Regions from separate parts of the Neorhizobium sp. T7_12 genome, predicted to be linked through region 3. Evidence: predicted binding sites of a transcription regulator. Region 3 holds the regulator's gene; each other region holds the start of a gene.
The links. The regulator PhoB, encoded in region 3, activates phosphate uptake and scavenging genes when phosphate is short. The targets are predictions, from matches to a motif close to TGTCATNNANCTGTCAT.

Region 1 (4,416 bases), on a different contig from region 3:
GTAGATCGCCTGCATGATTTCCGGCGACCACATGTCCGGATTGCGCGCCGGTGCAAAACCGTCGAGGAACCAGGCGTCGAAATCCGCATCCGCTACAGAGACGCCTTCGAGCGCGGGGCCGCAGACGACCGTCAACCGGGTCTCAGCGTCAGCGTCGATCACGACATGGCCGGCGGGTTTGTCCGGCCAGACCTCGATCAGCGCCTGCCGTTCCGCATCGATCTCCGGCCAGCGGGCAAGCGCCCGGTCGATCTCGTCGCGCTGCATCGGGTAAAGCTCGAACGAGGTGAAATGAAGCTTCGCGCCTGCGGATCGAAAAAGCTTCCACTGCCGCCATGTTTCGCAGAAGTTCAGCCCGGTGCCGAAACCCAGTTCGCCGATCCGGAAAGTCCGGTGCCTTTCCCAGCGCTCCGGCAGGCCCCAGCGCTCAGGCAGGCCATTGCCGGCCAGAAACGTGTGGCCGCATTCCAGCCGACCGTCGGTGCGGCAATAAAAGTGATCGCCAAACTTTTGCGAATAGGGCATATCGCCGTCATGCCAGTCCAGGGTCTGGCTTTCGGTCACACGAATTTCAGGATCACGGTCGCTCATGGGACATGCGGATAATCCTGCCGGCTCCGGCGGTCAATCTCATGTCCTTCCGCCATCCGCCGATCTCGTCATCCTGGGCGGCGGCATCATGGGCCTCTGGGCGGCGGTCAAGGCGGAGCGGCTCGGTATCAGTACCCTGCTTGTCGATGCTGGCCCGCTGGGGCAGGGGGCGAGCGGCGGGCTGCTCGGCGCCCTGATGCCGCACATGCCGGACAAGTGGAACGACAAGAAACAGTTCCAGTTCGATGCGCTTCTGTCGCTGGAAGACGAGATCATAGAGCTCGAAGCCGAGACCGGCGTCACCTGCGGCTACCGCCGCTCCGGCCGACTGATCCCGCTGCCGAAGCCGCACTTACGGAAGATCGCGCTCGGGCACTCGGCCGATGCGGAAGCCTGCTGGCGGCGCGGCGACCGCCGTTTCCATTGGCATGTGCTCGACCGTCCCCCGCAAAAAGGGTGGCCGGATGCCTCATTCGCAGCTGCCGGACTGGTGCATGACACGTTTGCCGCCCGGGTTTCGCCGCGTGGCCTCGTCTCGGCGCTCGTCGCTTATCTGCGGACGGCCAGCAACGTTCGGATCGTCGAAGGCGTGGAGGCGGAGGCGATCGACGCCGCAGGATATAGGATTATATTCCGTAACGGCGAAACCGTCGCCTTTGGCCACTGTATCGTCTCGACAGGCCACGGATCTTTTTCGCTGCTCCATGGCATTTCAGCGCCGCTGAAGCGCCCGATCGGCCAGGCGGTCAAGGGGCAGGCAGCGCTCCTCAAGGCAGACATCGATCCCGCCCTGCCGGTGATCTTCCTGAACGGCCTTTACGTGGTCGCCCATGAGGGCGGTCACGTCGCTGTCGGCAGCACCAGCGAGGATGTGTTCGACGACCCGTTCTCGACCGATTCCCAGCTGGATGAGCTGATCGCGCGCGCCCGGGCGCTGGTGCCGGCCTTGGCCCAGGCCCCGGTCGTCGAACGCTGGGCGGGATTGCGGCCGAAGGCGATCGACCGCGATCCCATGGTCGGCGCGCATCCCGATCACGCCCGAGTGATCGCGCTCACAGGCGGTTTCAAGGTGAGCTTCGGTATCGCGCACAGGTTGGCCGATGCTGCCCTCAACGCCCTGAACGGCCGGGAAATGCGGCTTCCAGCGTCGTTCACGCTCGCCAATCACCTTGCCGTCGCCTCGCGTTAAACGCGAACTTTCGGTTCCTCGCGTCGTTATTCTGTCACGCAAATCACTTAACCCCCACGGCAGGGATTGTTGAGCAATGCGTAAAACACGGGGTTGCTGAAAAAGGACGTTCAGAAGGTGACGCATGCGCTATGCCATTCATTTCACGCCTCCGGCGCATGATCCGCTGACGCTTGCCGCGGCCCAGTGGCTCGGTCGCAATGCCTTTTCGGGCGAGGCGATGGAGCCGCCGGCAATCCGCGGTATCGGCATCCACGACATTGCCTTCAATACCGCGCTGCCGCGGCGCTACGGTTTCCACGCGACGCTGAAGGCGCCGTTCCGGCTGGCGCCCGACGTCACCGAACCGATGCTGCTGCGCCACCTGATGCGCTTTGCCGGCACCCACAGCCCGTTCGAACTGCCGAAGCTCGAAGTCGTCCGGCTCGGCAATTTCTTCGGCCTCGCGCCGATTGTCCCGTGCGATACGGCCCGGTTCCTGGCCGCTTCCGTGGTCCAGGAGTTCGACAATTTCCGTACGCCGCTGTCGGAAGCCGAGCTGGAGCGCAGCGATTCAGGCGATCTCTCGGCGCCGCAATTCGCCAACCTGTATCGCTGGGGCCACCCTTACGTGATGGACGAGTTTCGTTTCCACATGACCCTGACCGGTCCGCTGTCGCCGATCGAGATGCCGCGTTTCGAAATTGCGCTGCGCGATTATTTCGAGCCCTATCTGAAAAAGCCGGTCGAGATCGCCAACCTGGCGCTGTTCATCGAGGAGGAGCCCGGCGCGCCCTTCCAGGTGCACTCACTGCACCCGATGGGACGAGTGGCGGCACGCAAGACCGCCTGAGATTTTGGGTGCCGGCGGCGCACTTTTGTTCAAGAGCAACCGCGCTGTCATCTGCTATATTCTCCCCATGGAGAATATCTCGCAGGAACAGGCCACCGACCACATGCCGCTGATGCCGGCAGAGGTGACCCGTTTCTGGCGCGACGATCGCTTCGGCGGCATGGAATGCCTGCGCGCGACATTCCTCACCCACGAATTTGCGCCGCATGCGCATGATACGTTCAGCATCGGTGCGATCGAGCAAGGCATGCAGGTCTGCACCATCAAGGGCAGCCGCGAAAGCGCCGGGCCGGGCGGGCTCTACCTGATCAATCCGGGCGAGACACACGACGGGGCGCCGCGGGGTGGCGGTTATCGCTACCGGATGATCTATCCGGATGTCGCACTGCTCCGCGAGATCCTCGAAGACGTCACCGGCAAACCCTTCCGGGGCACGCCCGCCTTCGGCATCCAGCTTCTCCACGACCAGGCGCTTGCCAACGCTTTCCACGAGGCGCACCGGACGCTGGAGGAGGGCTCCGGCGCGCTCGAAGCCAGCCAGGCGATGTTCCTGGTGCTCGACGCAATGTTCCGTCGCCACGGCAGCTCGATCATCGTGCCGGCCGATTCGACCGAGCGCACCGCCGTGCGCCAGGCCCGCGACTACCTCACCGAGCATTTTGCTTCCGATGTCGGGCTGGAGGAACTCGCGACCGTCGCAGGTCTTAGCCGCGCCCACCTCATCCGCGCGTTCCGCAAGGAGTTCCACATTACCCCGCATTCCTTCCTGACCGATATCCGCATCCGCGCGGCCCGCAAGCGGTTGAGGGAAGGCGGCCAGCCGGCCGAGATCGCGCTCGAATGCGGTTTTGCCGACCAGGCCCATTTCACCCGCCACTTCAAGGCTCGCACCGGACTGACGCCTGGGCAATACCGGGCTCGCTGATCACTTTCGTTCAAGACGGTAGATGCTGCGCGCTCTAAGCCTCCCCCTCATCCGCCTGCCGGCACCTTCTCCCCGAGGGGAGAAGAGACCCGCCGGGCCCTTGCTATTCCCTCCTCTCCCCTCGGGGAGAGGGTGGCCGAGCGAAGCGGAGGCCGGGTGAGGGAGCGACGTGCTCTGACATCAGATCAAGGTTATTGGATGAACAACGATACGAAACTGCAAGACTTCCTCGGCGGCATGCGGGCGATCTCGCCGCTGATCGCCGCGGTCATCCCGATCGGCCTTGTTTTCGGGGCGGTGGCGGCGACAAAAGGACTGTCGCCGGCGGAAGCCGGCCTGATGAGCGCGCTCGTCTTTGCCGGCGGCTCGCAATTCGTGGCGATGGATATCTGGACCCATCCGGCCTCCTGGACGGGTATCGGTTTTGCAGCCCTTCTGGTCAACATTCGCCACGTGCTGATGAGCGCCTCGCTCGGCACAAGGATGGAGGCTTTCAGCCAGCCGGCGCGCTATCTCTCGATGCTGTTCCTCGCCGACGAAATCTGGGCGATGGCGGAGTTCCGGGCCAAGGTGGCGCGGCTGACGCCCGCCTGGTTCGCCGGCCTCGCCATGCCCTTCTATCTCGCCTGGGTGCTCTCGGGGTTGGCTGGTGCCGCGCTCGGTGCCTTTCTCGGCGACCCGGTGGTGCTCGGGCTCGACTTCGCCTTCCCGGCCGTCTTCATCGTGCTGGTCATGGGCTTCTGGAAGGGACCGGAAACCGGGGCCGTGCTGCTGGCGAGCGGCGCCGCCGCCGTTGCCACCCAACATTTCGTGCCGGGCGTCTGGTATATCGCCGCCGGCGCCGTCGCCGGCCTTGCCGCCGCCCTGGTAACCGGCAAA
Region 2 (4,416 bases), 180 kb from region 3:
CGCTCGGAAAAGATCATTGCCGGCGTCCTGAAGTCGCGCGGCGGCGATCGCCCGATGGTCGCGACCAAGGTCGGCCGGCGCCTCAGCCCGCATGTCGCTGACGGCTATACCAGGGCCAATCTCGAGGGCTTCATCGACCGCAGCCTCAAGAACCTCGAAATCGACAGCCTCGACCTCGTGCAGCTCCATTGCCCACCGACCGAAGTCCTTTACCGCCCGGAAGTCTTTGGCGCGCTCGACGATCTGCGTCGCGGCGGCAAGATCAAGAATTACGGCGTCAGCGTCGAGAAGGTCGAGGAAGCGCTGAAGGCGATCCAATATCCCGACGTCACCAGCATCCAGATCATCTACAACATCTTTCGCCAGCGCCCGGCCGACCTGTTCTTCAATGAAGCCAGGCGGAAGAACGTCGCGGTCATCGTCCGCGTGCCGCTCGCAAGCGGGCTGCTGTCGGGCAAGATCACCCGGGACACGGCGTTTGCCAAGGACGACCATCGCAACTTCAACCGGCATGGCGATGCCTTCGATGTCGGCGAGACCTTTGCCGGCGTGCCATTCGAAGTCGGCCTCCAGGCGGTCGAGGAAGTCCGCAAGCTGGTGCCGCAGGGAGCGTCGATGGCGGCTTTCGCGCTGAAATGGATCCTGATGAACGAGGCCGTTACCGTCGTCATTCCCGGCGCCCGCAACGAGGCGCAGGCCATGGGTAATGCGGCGGCGGCAGAGCTTGCCGCACTTTCGGCCGACGTGATGACGGCGACCAAGGAAATCTATGCGCGGCTGGTTGCCCCGCATGTGCATCAGCGCTGGTAGGAACGCCGAGCCTGCTCCTCAAATATGGCAGCTCAAGCACTGAGGGCTACCGGTTACGATCCCCATAAACACAAAAAGGCCGGGCAAAACCCGGCCTTTTCCGTTTCAACCATAGAGAGGCTTAGTGAGTGCCCTTGAGGTCGACCGGGAAGAACAGGGTCTCGCCGGAGCTGTCGTCGACGCCGTCGTTGTCGGTGACGGCGAAGGCCTTGCCGGACTTGTCGAAGGTGAAGCCTTCGAGCTTATCGACCACGTAGCCGTTCGAAGCCTTCAGGTCCGGGATGAAATCGTGGGCTTCTTCCTTCTTCACCACCGGCAGTTCGGTGCCGATCTTGGCCGGCTTCAGGTCGGCGATCGCCACCCGATAGAGCTTCTTCAGCTTGGCGGCATCGCCGATCTGGTTGTCGCGCTCGATGATGTAGACATAATCGCCGTGGGCGGTGATTTCCGAAAGGCCGACCCAGCCTGCCCCGGCCTTGTCGAGCGGGTAGCGCACGGCGCCCCATTCCTTGGACTTCGGCTTGTAGGAGACGAGCTTGACGGTGCCCTTCGGGTCATCCTTCCACTCGCGCTGCATCGCCATCCACAGGACCATGTCGTCGCCTGACCCGACCGTCGTCACGCCTTCGAAACCGAAGCGGGTCTCGCCAGCGAGCAGGTCTGCGGGAAGGCCGATCTCGGCCTTGATCTCGCCCTTGGCGTCGACGTTGTAGAGGCCATGGCCGGTCAGCTTGGCGGAGTCGCCTTCCGACGCCAGCCAGAAACCGCCCTTGCCGTCGAGCGCGATGCCTTCGATGTCGAGTTTCTGAGCCGGCTGGCCGCCGCGGGTGATGCGCAGGACGCCGGTGATTTCGGCGGGCTTCCTGGTGGTGTCGATGGTGAAGATCGACGGCTGCATGGTGTAGACCGAGTCGCTGACGGCATAGAGGACGCCGTCCTTCTGGGCGTCGCCGACCAGACCCGAGAGCGCGCCCCAGCCGAGCACGTTGCCGTCGATGTCCTTGGAGACGAGCTTCGGATAGCTGGCCACGCCTTCTTCCAGGGCGTAGATCATCACATGCGAACGGGCGCCGCCGTCCTTGCCGAGATCGACTTCATTGGCGGTCGCAAAAAGGTTGCGGCCCGGAACGGCGACGGCGCCTTCCGGCGAGATGCCCGAGGGCAGGATCTGCATGAGCTGCGGCTCGGCGCCGGTGTCCTTGTAGACGGCGACGACAGAGGCGCGTTCGGCGAGCAGGAAGAGATACTTCTGGCCGTTGAAGGTCGCGGCTTCCATGCCTTCGACCTCGATGCCCTTCGAGCGCGCGCGCTTTTCCGGGAAATGGCCGAGGCGGGCAACCGCGCGCTCCAGCGAGGCGCCTGATTCGTAGAGAACCTTGCCGGTGCGGTCGAAGATGGTGAAGCCGCGCGAGCCGCCCTTCCAGTCACCTTCGTTGGCGACCACGAGGCGGTTGTTGTCGAGCCACTTGACGGCGTCAGGCTCGCGCAACGCCGAAGCCTTGGCCGTAAAGGACAGCTGGCCGTCGGTCTTGTTGTCGATGCCTTCGAGATCGGCCTTGCCGGCGGAGAAGTGGCCGGTGACCTGGCCGGTCTTGCCGTCGATGATGACGATCTCGTTGTTCTCCTGCATTGTCAGGGCAATTTCGCCATTGTCGTTGATGGCGACGAATTCCGGCTCCGGATCTTCCGGCGCGACACCGGCAAGGCCGGTCAGCGTCACGTGTTTGATCGAGGCGCAGTCGGCGGTGCCGTCCTTCAGGGAGACGATCACCAGGTCGCCGGCCGGCATCTGCGGGAGGGCACCATCGTTGACGTCCTCGTCGCGCTCGTTCTCGATGGCGATCGCGGCAAAGGTCTTGTCCTTGGAGACGGCGATCGAATCCGGCTGGCCGCCGAGATCGCAGGTCAGGTCGACCTTCTTCGTCGCAATGTCGACGACGGCGAGGATGCCGGTCGGCTTCTGCTTGCTTTCGCCGGTGTTGACGGCGGCGAGAACCTTCTTGCCGACCGAGGCAACCGAGGTCGGCTCGCCCTTGAAGGTGAGCGCGCCGAGCGCCTTCGGGGCCTTTGGGTCGGTGATGTCGATGAAGCCGATCGCGCCGAGCGGGCTATCGGTATAGATGAGCGTCATGCCGTCTTCGCTGGCGGTGACGATTTCAGCCGAGCTGACGCTCAGCTTGTCCTTGTCAGCGGGAAGATTGGCTGCGACAGGGAAAGATGCGATGCGGTTGAAAACCTGCTCGGCGCTCGCCGGCACGGCGACCGAAGCAAGAAGTGCTGCGGTCAACGCGGCACGAAGTGAAAACGTCATGGGAAGCCCTCCTGTCCATGAAACACAGGTGGCTTGTGAGCCACGGTCGTGACAGGCAGATGACAGTTTTCGCATCCGGCGTCCTGGCCGGTGGAGATTAGCAATTCGTAAAAAAGGCCCGGGAAAACCCGGGCCTTTTCAAATGCGAGACTGTAACAGGATGCCTTAAAGGCAGCGCGTTAGCTGTTGACTGCGTCCTTCAGGCCCTTGCCGGCCGAGAACTTCGGCACGTTACGTGCCGGGATGTCGACTTCGGCGCCGGTCGAAGGATTACGACCCTTGGACGCTTCGCGACGGGAAACGGAGAAGCTGCCGAAACCGGCAAGACGGATATCGCCGCCCTTCTTCAGTTCAGCCTGTACGGTCTCAAAAACGGCGTCTACAGCGGATGCGGCATCAGCCTTAGAGAGGCCGGCCTTCTCGGCCACTGCGGATACCAACTCATTCTTATTCATGTTTCCACCCCTTTCAAACGGTTTTGGAACGACTCATGTAATCGGGGCAGACAATAGTCAGGCGCCCGCCCGTGGCAACCCAAAAGCTCCGCAATCGCCTGAAAAACAAGGGGTCCGCGTTATTTTTCACAAAAAAAGCCGGCGTTTTGCCGGCTTTTTTCATTGCTGGTGCCAATTTGGCATAACCAAAAGGCTATCGATCAGTGTGCGACGGCAACGCCTGCGTCGTCCACGCCTTCGACCGTGGTGATCAGCGGCGTTTCCACCGTACCATCCCATTCGATCGCTTCCGGCTGACGGACGAGCGCGTGACGGATCACCTCACCCATGCGGGAAACCGGAATGATCTCCATGTTGTTCTTCACGTTGTCCGGAATTTCGGCCAAATCCTTGGCGTTTTCTTCCGGGATGAGAACGGTCTTGATGTTGCCGCGAAGGGCGGCAAGCAGCTTTTCCTTGAGGCCGCCGATTGGCAGCACACGGCCGCGAAGGGTGATCTCGCCGGTCATCGCCACGTCCTTGCGAACCGGAATGCCGGTCATGATCGAGACGATCGCGGTTGCCATGCCGACACCGGCGGACGGGCCGTCCTTCGGGGTGGCACCTTCCGGAACGTGGACGTGGATGTCCGACTTGTCGAAGCGCGGCGGTTCGATGCCGAAATCCACGGCCCTGCTGCGGACATAGGATGCCGCCGCCGAGATGGATTCCTTCATGACTTCCTTGAGGTTGCCGGTGACCGTCATGCGGCCCTTGCCCGGCATCATCACGCCTTCGATCGTCAGCAGCTCGCCACCGACTTCGGTCCATGCGAGACCCGTGACCACGCCGACCTGATCC
Region 3 (4,416 bases):
CTCAACGTCGGCCAGGAGAACCGCAAGATCAACGACCAGCAGCTCGGCTGGATGACGCAGCTCTCCGACAGCGGAGCGCTTGCCAAGCATTTCAACAGCGGCATTTTCGTCAACGGCGCATCGAGCCGTCCGGAAGCGGCCGGCGTCGGCGTCGCGCTCATCGGCTCGTTCTACATGATGCTGATCGTGCTTGTCCTGGCGCTGCCGATCGGCGTCGCCGCCTCGATCTATCTCGAGGAGTTCGCCCCAAAGAACAAGTTCACCGACCTGATCGAGGTGAATATCAACAATCTCGCGGCCGTTCCCTCGATCGTCTACGGTCTTCTCGGTCTGGCGGTCTTCGTTAACTTCATGGGCCTGCCGCGTTCCGCCTCCTTCGTCGGCGGTCTGGTGCTCACCCTCATGACGCTGCCGACGATCATCATCGCGACCCGCGCGGCACTGAAGGCCGTGCCGCCATCGATCCGGGCGGCCGCCCTCGGGCTCGGCGCATCGAAGATGCAGACGATCTTCCACCATGTCCTGCCGCTTGCCATGCCGGGCATCCTGACGGGCACCATCATCGGCCTGGCCCACGCACTTGGCGAAACCGCGCCGCTGCTGCTGATCGGCATGGTGGCCTTCGTCGCCAACTATCCGACCACGCCGCTCGACCCGTCGACGGCGCTGCCGGTCCAGATCTACATGTGGGCGAACGAAGCGGAGCGCGCGTTCGTCGAGCGTACCTCGGGAGCAATCATCATCCTGCTCCTGTTCCTCATCCTAATGAATGTTGGCGCAATTCTCTTGCGGCGTCGCTTCGAGCGGCGCTGGTAGAAGGAGTATGACAATGAATATGATGTCAGAATCGGCAGTAGAAAAGGCGCTGGACCAAAAGATGAGCGATGCTTCCCACAAGATGATCGGCAAGGACGTTTCGGTTTACTACGGCGAAAAGCGTGCGCTTTTCGACGTGAACCTCAACGTTCGCGAAAACACTGTGACGGCTCTCATCGGTCCTTCCGGCTGCGGCAAGTCCACCTTCCTGCGCTGCCTCAACCGCATGAACGACACGATCGAGAATTGCCGCGTCACCGGCAAGATCACCCTCGACACGGACGATATCTACGACAATAACATCGACGTCGTGGAACTTCGCGCCCGCGTCGGCATGGTGTTCCAGAAGCCGAACCCGTTCCCGAAGACCATCTACGAGAACATTTCCTACGGTCCGCGCATCCACGGCCTTTCCAAGAACAAGGCCGACATGGACCAGATCGTCGAGGCGAGCCTGCAGCGCGCCGGCCTCTGGGGCGAAGTCAAGGATCGCCTGCACGAATCCGGCACGGGCCTCTCCGGCGGCCAGCAGCAGCGTCTGTGCATCGCCCGTGCGATCGCCGTGTCGCCGGAAGTCATCCTCATGGACGAACCCTGTTCGGCTCTCGACCCGATCGCGACCGCCAAGGTCGAAGAACTCATCCATGAACTGCGTGCCAACTACACGATCGTGATCGTGACGCACTCGATGCAGCAGGCTGCCCGCGTGTCGCAGCGTACCGCCATGTTCCATCTCGGCCAGCTCGTCGAGGAGAACGACACCGACAAGATGTTCACCAATCCCGACGATCAGCGCACCCAGGATTACATCATGGGCCGCTTCGGCTGATCCAGCCGATTGTGCCGCCTGAAAATCAATTTTGAGGACTAGAAGATGGCATCGACCCATATCCTGTCGGCTTATGACGACGAACTGAAATACCTGAGCCGCCGCATTTCCGAAATGGGCGGCCTCGCCGAGCAGATGTGCTCGGACGCCGTGCGGGCGCTGGTCAATTCCGACGCCGCACTCGCGCAGAAGGTCATCTCCGACGACGTGATCCTCGATCACGCCGAGCGCGAGATCGGCGACAAGGCGATCATCACGATCGCCCGCCGCCAGCCGGTTGCAGCCGACCTTCGCGAGATCGTCGGTTCGCTGCGCATCGCCTCCGATCTCGAGCGCGTCGGCGACCTTGGCAAGAACACCGCCAAGCGCGTCATCGCGGTTCAGGGCACCGGCGTTCCGCGCAAGCTCGCCCGCGGCCTCGAACATCTCTCCGATCTCGCCCTCGTGCAGCTCAAGGACGTCCTCGACGTCTACGCGACGCGTTCGGCGGAAAAGGCCGAGGCGATCCGCAGCCGCGACGAGGAAATCGACGCGATGTACACCTCGCTGTTCCGCGAACTCCTCACCTACATGATGGAGGATCCGCGCAACATCACCACCTGCACGCATCTTCTGTTCTGCGCCAAGAACATCGAGCGTATCGGCGACCACGCCACCAATATCGCCGAGACCATCTACTACATGACGACGGGCGCCCAGCCGGAAGGCGATCGTCCGAAGGACGACTCGTCGAACACGCTCGGCGCGATCACTGAATAGAACTGACGGAGCAGGCCAAGAATGCTGCCGAAAATCGCTGTCGTAGAAGACGAAGAAGCGCTGAGCGTGCTTCTTCGTTACAATCTGGAAGCCGAGGGTTATGAGGTCGATACCGTTTTGCGGGGCGACGAAGCCGAAATTCGGCTTCAGGAGCGGGTACCCGACCTTCTGATCCTGGACTGGATGCTGCCAGGCGTTTCCGGCATCGAACTCTGCCGCCGGCTGCGCATGCGCCCGGAAACCGAGCGCCTGCCGATCATCATGCTGACGGCCCGCGGCGAGGAGAGCGAACGTGTTCGCGGCCTCGCCACCGGCGCCGACGACTATGTGGTAAAACCCTTCTCGACGCCGGAACTGATGGCCCGCGTCAAGGCCATGCTGCGCCGGGCCCGGCCCGAGGTGCTCTCCAGCGTTCTCCGCTGCGGCGATATCGAACTCGATCGGGAAACCCATCGCGTTCACCGCAAGAGCCGCGAAGTGCGCCTTGGCCCGACCGAATTCCGCCTGCTCGAATTCCTGATGGCAGCGCCAGGGCGGGTCTTCTCCCGCTCGCAGCTTCTGGACGGCGTCTGGGGCCACGACATCTATGTCGACGAGCGTACGGTCGACGTCCATGTGGGAAGACTTCGCAAGGCACTCAACTTCTCCAACATGCAGGATGTCATCCGCACCGTCCGCGGTGCCGGATACTCCATGGAAACATAGTTGGTGGCCACGAGATGAGCGCGCGGGTCCTGTTGGTCGACGACGACGAGTCGTTCCGTCTGATATTGCAGAAAGCCCTCGTGGCCGACAGCTTCGTCGTATCGATGCTGGCAAGTGGAGCCGAGATCTCAGATCGCCTGAAAGCCGTTCCGCCGGATATCCTGGTCATGAGTTCGGATCTTCCGGGCGTGCGAGGTCTCGAGGTCTGCCGCGAGGTGCGTCTCGACCCTGTGTTATCGCGCCTTCCGATCATCCTCCTCGTGCCGTCGGGTGGCGAGGGCCTTCACCTCATCGCCCTTGCGGCGGGTGCCGACGATTGCCTCATGAAGCCATTTTCCCCGGTCGAGCTCGTCGTCCGTGTGAAAAACCTGCTGAGGCGCGTCAATCCCGCCCTCTTGGACCACATGCTCAAGGTCGGCGATCTCACGCTCGACCGGGAGGCCCATCGGGTTCACCGGCAGAAACGTGAGGTCAAGCTCGGGCCGAAGGAGTTCAAGCTTCTTGAATTCCTGATGCGCACCCCAGGCAAGGTCTATTCCCGCTCGGAGCTCAAGGCATCCCTGTGGGGCGACGACACGACCGTCGATGAGCGCGCGATCGACGTCCATATAGGCCGGCTTCGCAAAGTCATCAGCCTTGGCAAGTCCGACAACGTGATCCGGACCGTGCGCGGCGCCGGATACGCATTGGGCGATTTCTGACGCCCCCATTGGCCTCGAGGCTCACCTTTACCCTGACCGTCTCATGCCGCCGACGGATCATAGCCATGGAAGCTGGCGGGTTTGCTGTTGGCACCGGCGTTGGATCCCCTCTCTTGGAATTTCTAACACTTAGCTGAAGCTAAGATGTTGAAATTCCATTCTCCCCCGCCAGGGGGGAGATAGGGCGCCTGCCGCGCTCTTGCCGTACCCTTCGTCTCCGTGCGTAAATGCATGGACACCATCGGGGATTGTGATGCGCCGCGACATTCCGGATCGACATCGACGGTTTGCGAGAGCCATGCGGTTGGATTCCACCAAGGCGGAAAATATCCTGTGGCAGGCCGCCCGCAACCGGCAGATCGGCGGCTTCAAGTTCAAGCGTCAGGTTCCGCTGGACGGTTATATCCTCGATTTCGTCTGCTTCGAAGGGCGGTTGATCATCGAGGTGGATGGCGGACAACACGCCGGGAGCATATCCGACGAAGTCCGGGATGCATATTTCCAAAGCCAGGGCTTTCGCATCCTGCGCTTCTGGAACGACGAGGTGGTGACGAATCTCGATGGCGCGGTGCTGACCATTCTGGCGGAGCTGAGGAACGGTGGGGA
Region 4 (4,416 bases), on a different contig from region 3:
TGACGACGGCCGGGACCGCTCGCGTTATCGCTGAGATCGGCTGAAACCAGAGGGAAACCCCCGCGCAAAATGTACATAAGCTGAAGCTCAGATGAATGCGAACTTCAGCAACGGTTCAAGGATCGCGCCGCAATCTGTCACCGTGTGCACTCTGGAGGAAACCGATGCGCAGGATAGTCTTAGCGGCCAGTTTGATCGCAGCTTGTCTTTTTGGAGGCGCGGCAAATGCCATGCCGATCGGAAACATTGCCGTCCCGGCAAAACCAACCGCCGAAAAGGTCGATTGGGCTTGCGGCCGCGGTTACCATCTGAACCGGTGGGGCGATTGCCGCCCCAACCGCTGGCGGCCGCCGCCGCCCCGCTACAGCCATCGTTGGGATCGTCGGGATCGATGGGACCACCGAGGACCGCCTCGCTGGGAATGGCGAGGCCATCGCGACTGGCGCGATCACCGGGATTGGCGTTGATACGAGAAAGCCCTTCTGCTCTGCAGAGGGGCTTTTTCTCGATGGGAAGGTCGGCGACACGCTTGGCTGAGCCCGGTAGAGCCTGATGCGGGCAATATCCCCTCTCACGCGACAGCGGATTCTGACGGCAGGGGTTGAATTTTAGCTCCTTCTAACGAACAATCACCCCCTTTGGAGCGTTGTACAGTCAGGAGGAAGCGTCATGAAAAAAGATACCAGTCGGCAGGTCAGAATTCCTGGGCCACGCGACCACGACGTCGCCGAACATTGCCGCAAAAACGGAATGCGGCTGGAGGACGAAAAGAAGATGTTAAGGCTTCTGGGAAAGCATGCGCCTGTGCACGAAATCCACTCGAACTCGCCGCCACGACCTCCGCGGTTCCGCTAGGCGACAATCAACGCCCGCAAGCGCTACAGTCCCATTCCCGCCGGTCGCGTCCGATGCACGCCTTTGGGAACGAAGGCGAAATTTTCCGCCAGGCCCAACAGGTCCGCGGCAAGGTGCAGGGTCGAAAGCCACATTTCCGTGCCCTGCAGGCTTCCTGTCTGACCGTCGGCGAAGGCAAAGCCCCCTTTTGCCTGCCACCGGTCCGGTGAACGCAGAATGATGTCCGCAGCCACTGCTTCCGCCTGACCACGCATGAAATCCGTCTGCTTGAGGCACAACCAAAGCGGATGGATCGTATCGAGCAGATTGCAGGCCGTGTAGGTTGGGCCGGAAAAGCCGCGGTTGTTTCGATAATGCGTCATAACGGAATTGATGGCGGCTTCAGGGAAAGGGACCGGGATGCCGAACTGGGCATGGGCTCCGCGTGTGAGGCGATAAAAGCCGTTGACCGGTTGCAGCAGCCCTTGTTCCGCGGTCGGCTTGCCCCACAGTCCGGTCGAACGATCGATATGGGTCGAAAGCCAGCCAAAGAGGATTTCCTTACCCCTGCCGCTCCTGAAATACCGGGCGTTGAAATAGAGTGCTGTGGCGATAGCGTCCACCCGGTCGCCGCACCACCATGCCCGGGTGCTCCAGGGCAACGTCTCCAGCCAATCACAAAACCCAACGGCGTCCATCTCGACGCCCGAGATCGGATAGGATGGATGGGCGCCCAGTATCTCCAGCGCATAACCGACCGCCAGCACGTTATAGAGAGCGAGGGAGTCATCGCGGATGTTCTTCGCAGGATCGGGTGACCGAAACGGATCGGGGAAAAAGCCGGTCGCGGGGTCCTGCAGCGCCTGCAGACGATCGACGATGGCCTTCGCCTCATTCCCGGAAGGCTGCTCTCCAAAGCCGGCGGCGATCTCGATCGCGTCGCATTCATGCCTGACGCTCATGCGTGCCATGCCATCGGCATCCGGCGACAGATAACCGTCGGGCGTCAGATGCCGTTCCCGCACGTCCCGCCACTCGGCTTCCGCTATCCTGCTGATCAGCAGCAACGCCTGCTCTACCTCGGCGCGGCGCGATTTTCCCGCAGTTGCCGTTTCCCCGCGACGGCGCACGACTTTGGCCGGCACTCCCGCTGCGATCGCCAGATCTGGAATGTCCTTGGTGACAACGGCCCCGGCGGCGATAACGGCACCCCTCCCGATCGTCACGCCGTCCAGAATGACCGCATTGGCGCCGATCCAGACATCATCGCCGATCGTAATGCCGAGCGTCTCATGAGGCTGATCGTTGATCGGTATGTCCGGATCGTCGAAGCCATGATTGAAACCGACGATCGAAACGAGCGAGGCAATACGCACGCCGTTTCCGCACCGGACCTTTCCGGAGATGCATGCGTAGGGGTTGACCGAACAATTGGCGCCGATCTCCACATCTCCCCGCACGAGGGCGTGCCCTGCAATCCAGGATCGATCGCCGAGGATCAGAGATGATGTGAAAATGCGGGCGTCGCTTGCGATATAAGCGCTGTCTGCGATTTGCGCCCCGGCGGACCGCGCGAGTTTCTCCTTCAGCCTCTTTTGGGAATCGCTTTGAATATCTGCAGGCCTGCGCTCCCAAGTGAGGAATTGCAGCCTGGCTTCCCGATCCAACTCGGATTCGGAAACGTCTGGATCTGTCCGCATCTCGTCACTCGTTTGCACGCCGGCTTCCATGCTCGAAAAAGGCCGACAGGTCGGAAAACGATGGCCGATGTCATCATACCAATTTTTGACATTTGCCGAGTAGACGAAATACAGCAGACGAATTTAACCGTCCAGCTTTTGTTTTTGACCTCCGCCGGCGCCGATCAATGCCTCTCAAGGTAAATGGAATTCACTCCCGCATTGATATGAGTCCGGATTTGTCATACACGTGTGATGAATACGGCGCAGACGCGTCGCGTCGTTGCAGCGGGGATTGAGCGTGACAACCCAGACCAAGGAGCGGAACAAGGGACCGGGATCGCTGGTGTCACGGGTCGGGGAAAGTCTTCGGACGGCAATCGCCAGCGGTCAATACTTACCCGGCGACAAGCTGCCCAGCGAAGTCGAACTGACGGAAACCCACGGCGTAAGCCGTACGGTGGTCCGCGAAGCGGTCGCGGCGCTCAGATCGGACGGGCTTGTCGAAGTGCGGCAGGGCGCGGGAATTTACGTACTCAGCCAGGATGCGCCGGCCCCTTCCGGCCGGAAAATCGACCGGGCGCGCGTATCGTCCGATCTGGAGGTGCTCGAGGTGCGGGCTCCACTTGAGATCGAGGCTGCCGGTCTGGCGGCGATGCGCCGGTCTCCGGCGCAGGAAGAGGCTATCTTCGATTGTCATCGGCATATTCTGCAATGCATCGAGCAGAATGAATCGATCCGCGAGGCGGATCTTGCGCTGCATTTCGCCATCGCGGACGCCACGAACAATCCGCTGTTCCGGCAGCATTTGGAATTTCACGGTACCGCGGCCATTCCGCAATCGAGGGCGACGCCCGGCGAACGGTCCGGCGAACAGACCGCCTACCGCCGTATGATCCACACGGAACATGAAGCGATCGTCGTGGCGATCTCGGATCGCAACGAGGAGGCGGCGCGCAATGCCATGCGCGACCACCTGAGAGGAAGCCAGATCCGCTACCGGGATGTGCTGAGGGATTTTAAAGCGTTTTCGAGCTGATGCTGCAGCAGGTCGGCCGCATGGCCGGCCCGGCTCTTGGGGCCCAATCCGCGGTGAAATAGCACCGGAGGTTGATCCTGTTTAAAAGGCGGTAAGCGACTGACTTGACTTGCAAACTCGCAAGGAGGGTGGGGCCGTCATCGGCGCCGATCGTGACACCACCCGATCTGCATTTCATTTCAGATCAAGGCTCTACGGTACCGATCATAGGGGGCAAGTTTCGACGCTGTTTCACAGGTGTATTGCATTTGGCGCTACACGTCATTATGTTGCGCCCAAGGAGATAGTCATGGCCACCACCGTCGAACGTAAGGAATATCCGATCTCGATGCGTCTGCCCGAAGCGGACGTTGCGATGATCGATCGAGCCGCTGCCCTGCGCGGCCGGTCGCGCACGGATTTTGTGCGGGACGCAGCCGTGCGCGCCGCCGAAGAGATCGTCATGGAACAGCGGCTGATCCGCATGGGTCCCGAAGGCTTCGCCGATTTCATGGATATCCTGTCCCGTCCGGCCGCTCCGGTTCCCGAGATGGTGGAACTGGCCAAGCGGCCCGCGCCGTGGGAGTCAGGCTACGTCGCGAAGCGGTGAGCCGTGACTTTATCGGCTCCCGAATCTCTCACCGCTGCACATAATGTGTCCGAGTTCTCCTGCGGCAAGCCTACGCTCGATCATTGGCTGAAGACGCGCGCGCTTTCCAATCAGGAAAAGGGTTTCACGGCGGTTCTCGTTGTCCACGAGGCTGGACGCGTCGTTGGGTATTACGGCTTGGCGCCGACGGCCGTCATTGCTTCGATCCTGCCGCGCTCGATACGCACCGGCCAACCGCCCGATCCGGTTCCCTGTCTTCTTCTCGGCCAGCTTGC

Region 1: a site for PhoB is predicted at 1,802-1,818, ahead of C5J26_RS02645 (DUF1045 domain-containing protein). Genes of this name have one in related genera too.
Region 2: a site for PhoB is predicted at 3,170-3,186, ahead of C5J26_RS05950 (esterase-like activity of phytase family protein). Genes of this name have one in related genera too.
Region 4: a site for PhoB is predicted at 2,754-2,770, ahead of C5J26_RS09730 (DapH/DapD/GlmU-related protein). Genes of this name have one in related genera too.

Annotation. Positions count from the first base shown of each region.
Region 1 is NZ_PVBK01000001.1:533,668-538,083, forward strand. Features, by position in the region: gene mnmD (tRNA (5-methylaminomethyl-2-thiouridine)(34)-methyltransferase MnmD) at 1-591, opposite strand, end outside; gene C5J26_RS02640 (FAD-binding oxidoreductase) at 590-1,780, shown strand; gene C5J26_RS02645 (DUF1045 domain-containing protein) at 1,905-2,612, shown strand; gene C5J26_RS02650 (AraC family transcriptional regulator) at 2,680-3,537, shown strand; gene C5J26_RS02655 (AzlC family ABC transporter permease) at 3,736-4,416, shown strand, end outside.
Region 2 is NZ_PVBK01000002.1:13,486-17,901, reverse strand. Features, by position in the region: gene C5J26_RS05955 (aldo/keto reductase) at 1-810, shown strand, start outside; gene C5J26_RS05950 (esterase-like activity of phytase family protein) at 932-3,121, opposite strand; gene hupB (DNA-binding protein HupB) at 3,301-3,576, opposite strand; gene lon (endopeptidase La) at 3,777-4,416, opposite strand, start outside.
Region 3 is NZ_PVBK01000002.1:188,537-192,952, forward strand. Features, by position in the region: gene pstA (phosphate ABC transporter permease PstA) at 1-816, shown strand, start outside; gene pstB (phosphate ABC transporter ATP-binding protein PstB) at 830-1,645, shown strand; gene phoU (phosphate signaling complex protein PhoU) at 1,691-2,404, shown strand; gene phoB (phosphate regulon transcriptional regulator PhoB) at 2,426-3,109, shown strand; gene C5J26_RS06885 (winged helix-turn-helix domain-containing protein) at 3,124-3,810, shown strand; gene C5J26_RS06890 (endonuclease domain-containing protein) at 4,064-4,416, shown strand, end outside.
Region 4 is NZ_PVBK01000003.1:153,830-158,245, forward strand. Features, by position in the region: gene C5J26_RS09715 (hypothetical protein) at 1-34, shown strand, start outside; gene C5J26_RS33635 (GCG_CRPN prefix-to-repeats domain-containing protein) at 231-467, shown strand; gene C5J26_RS09725 (hypothetical protein) at 670-855, shown strand; gene C5J26_RS09730 (DapH/DapD/GlmU-related protein) at 879-2,534, opposite strand; gene C5J26_RS09735 (FadR/GntR family transcriptional regulator) at 2,815-3,552, shown strand; gene C5J26_RS09740 (DUF1778 domain-containing protein) at 3,842-4,141, shown strand; gene C5J26_RS09745 (GNAT family N-acetyltransferase) at 4,145-4,416, shown strand, end outside.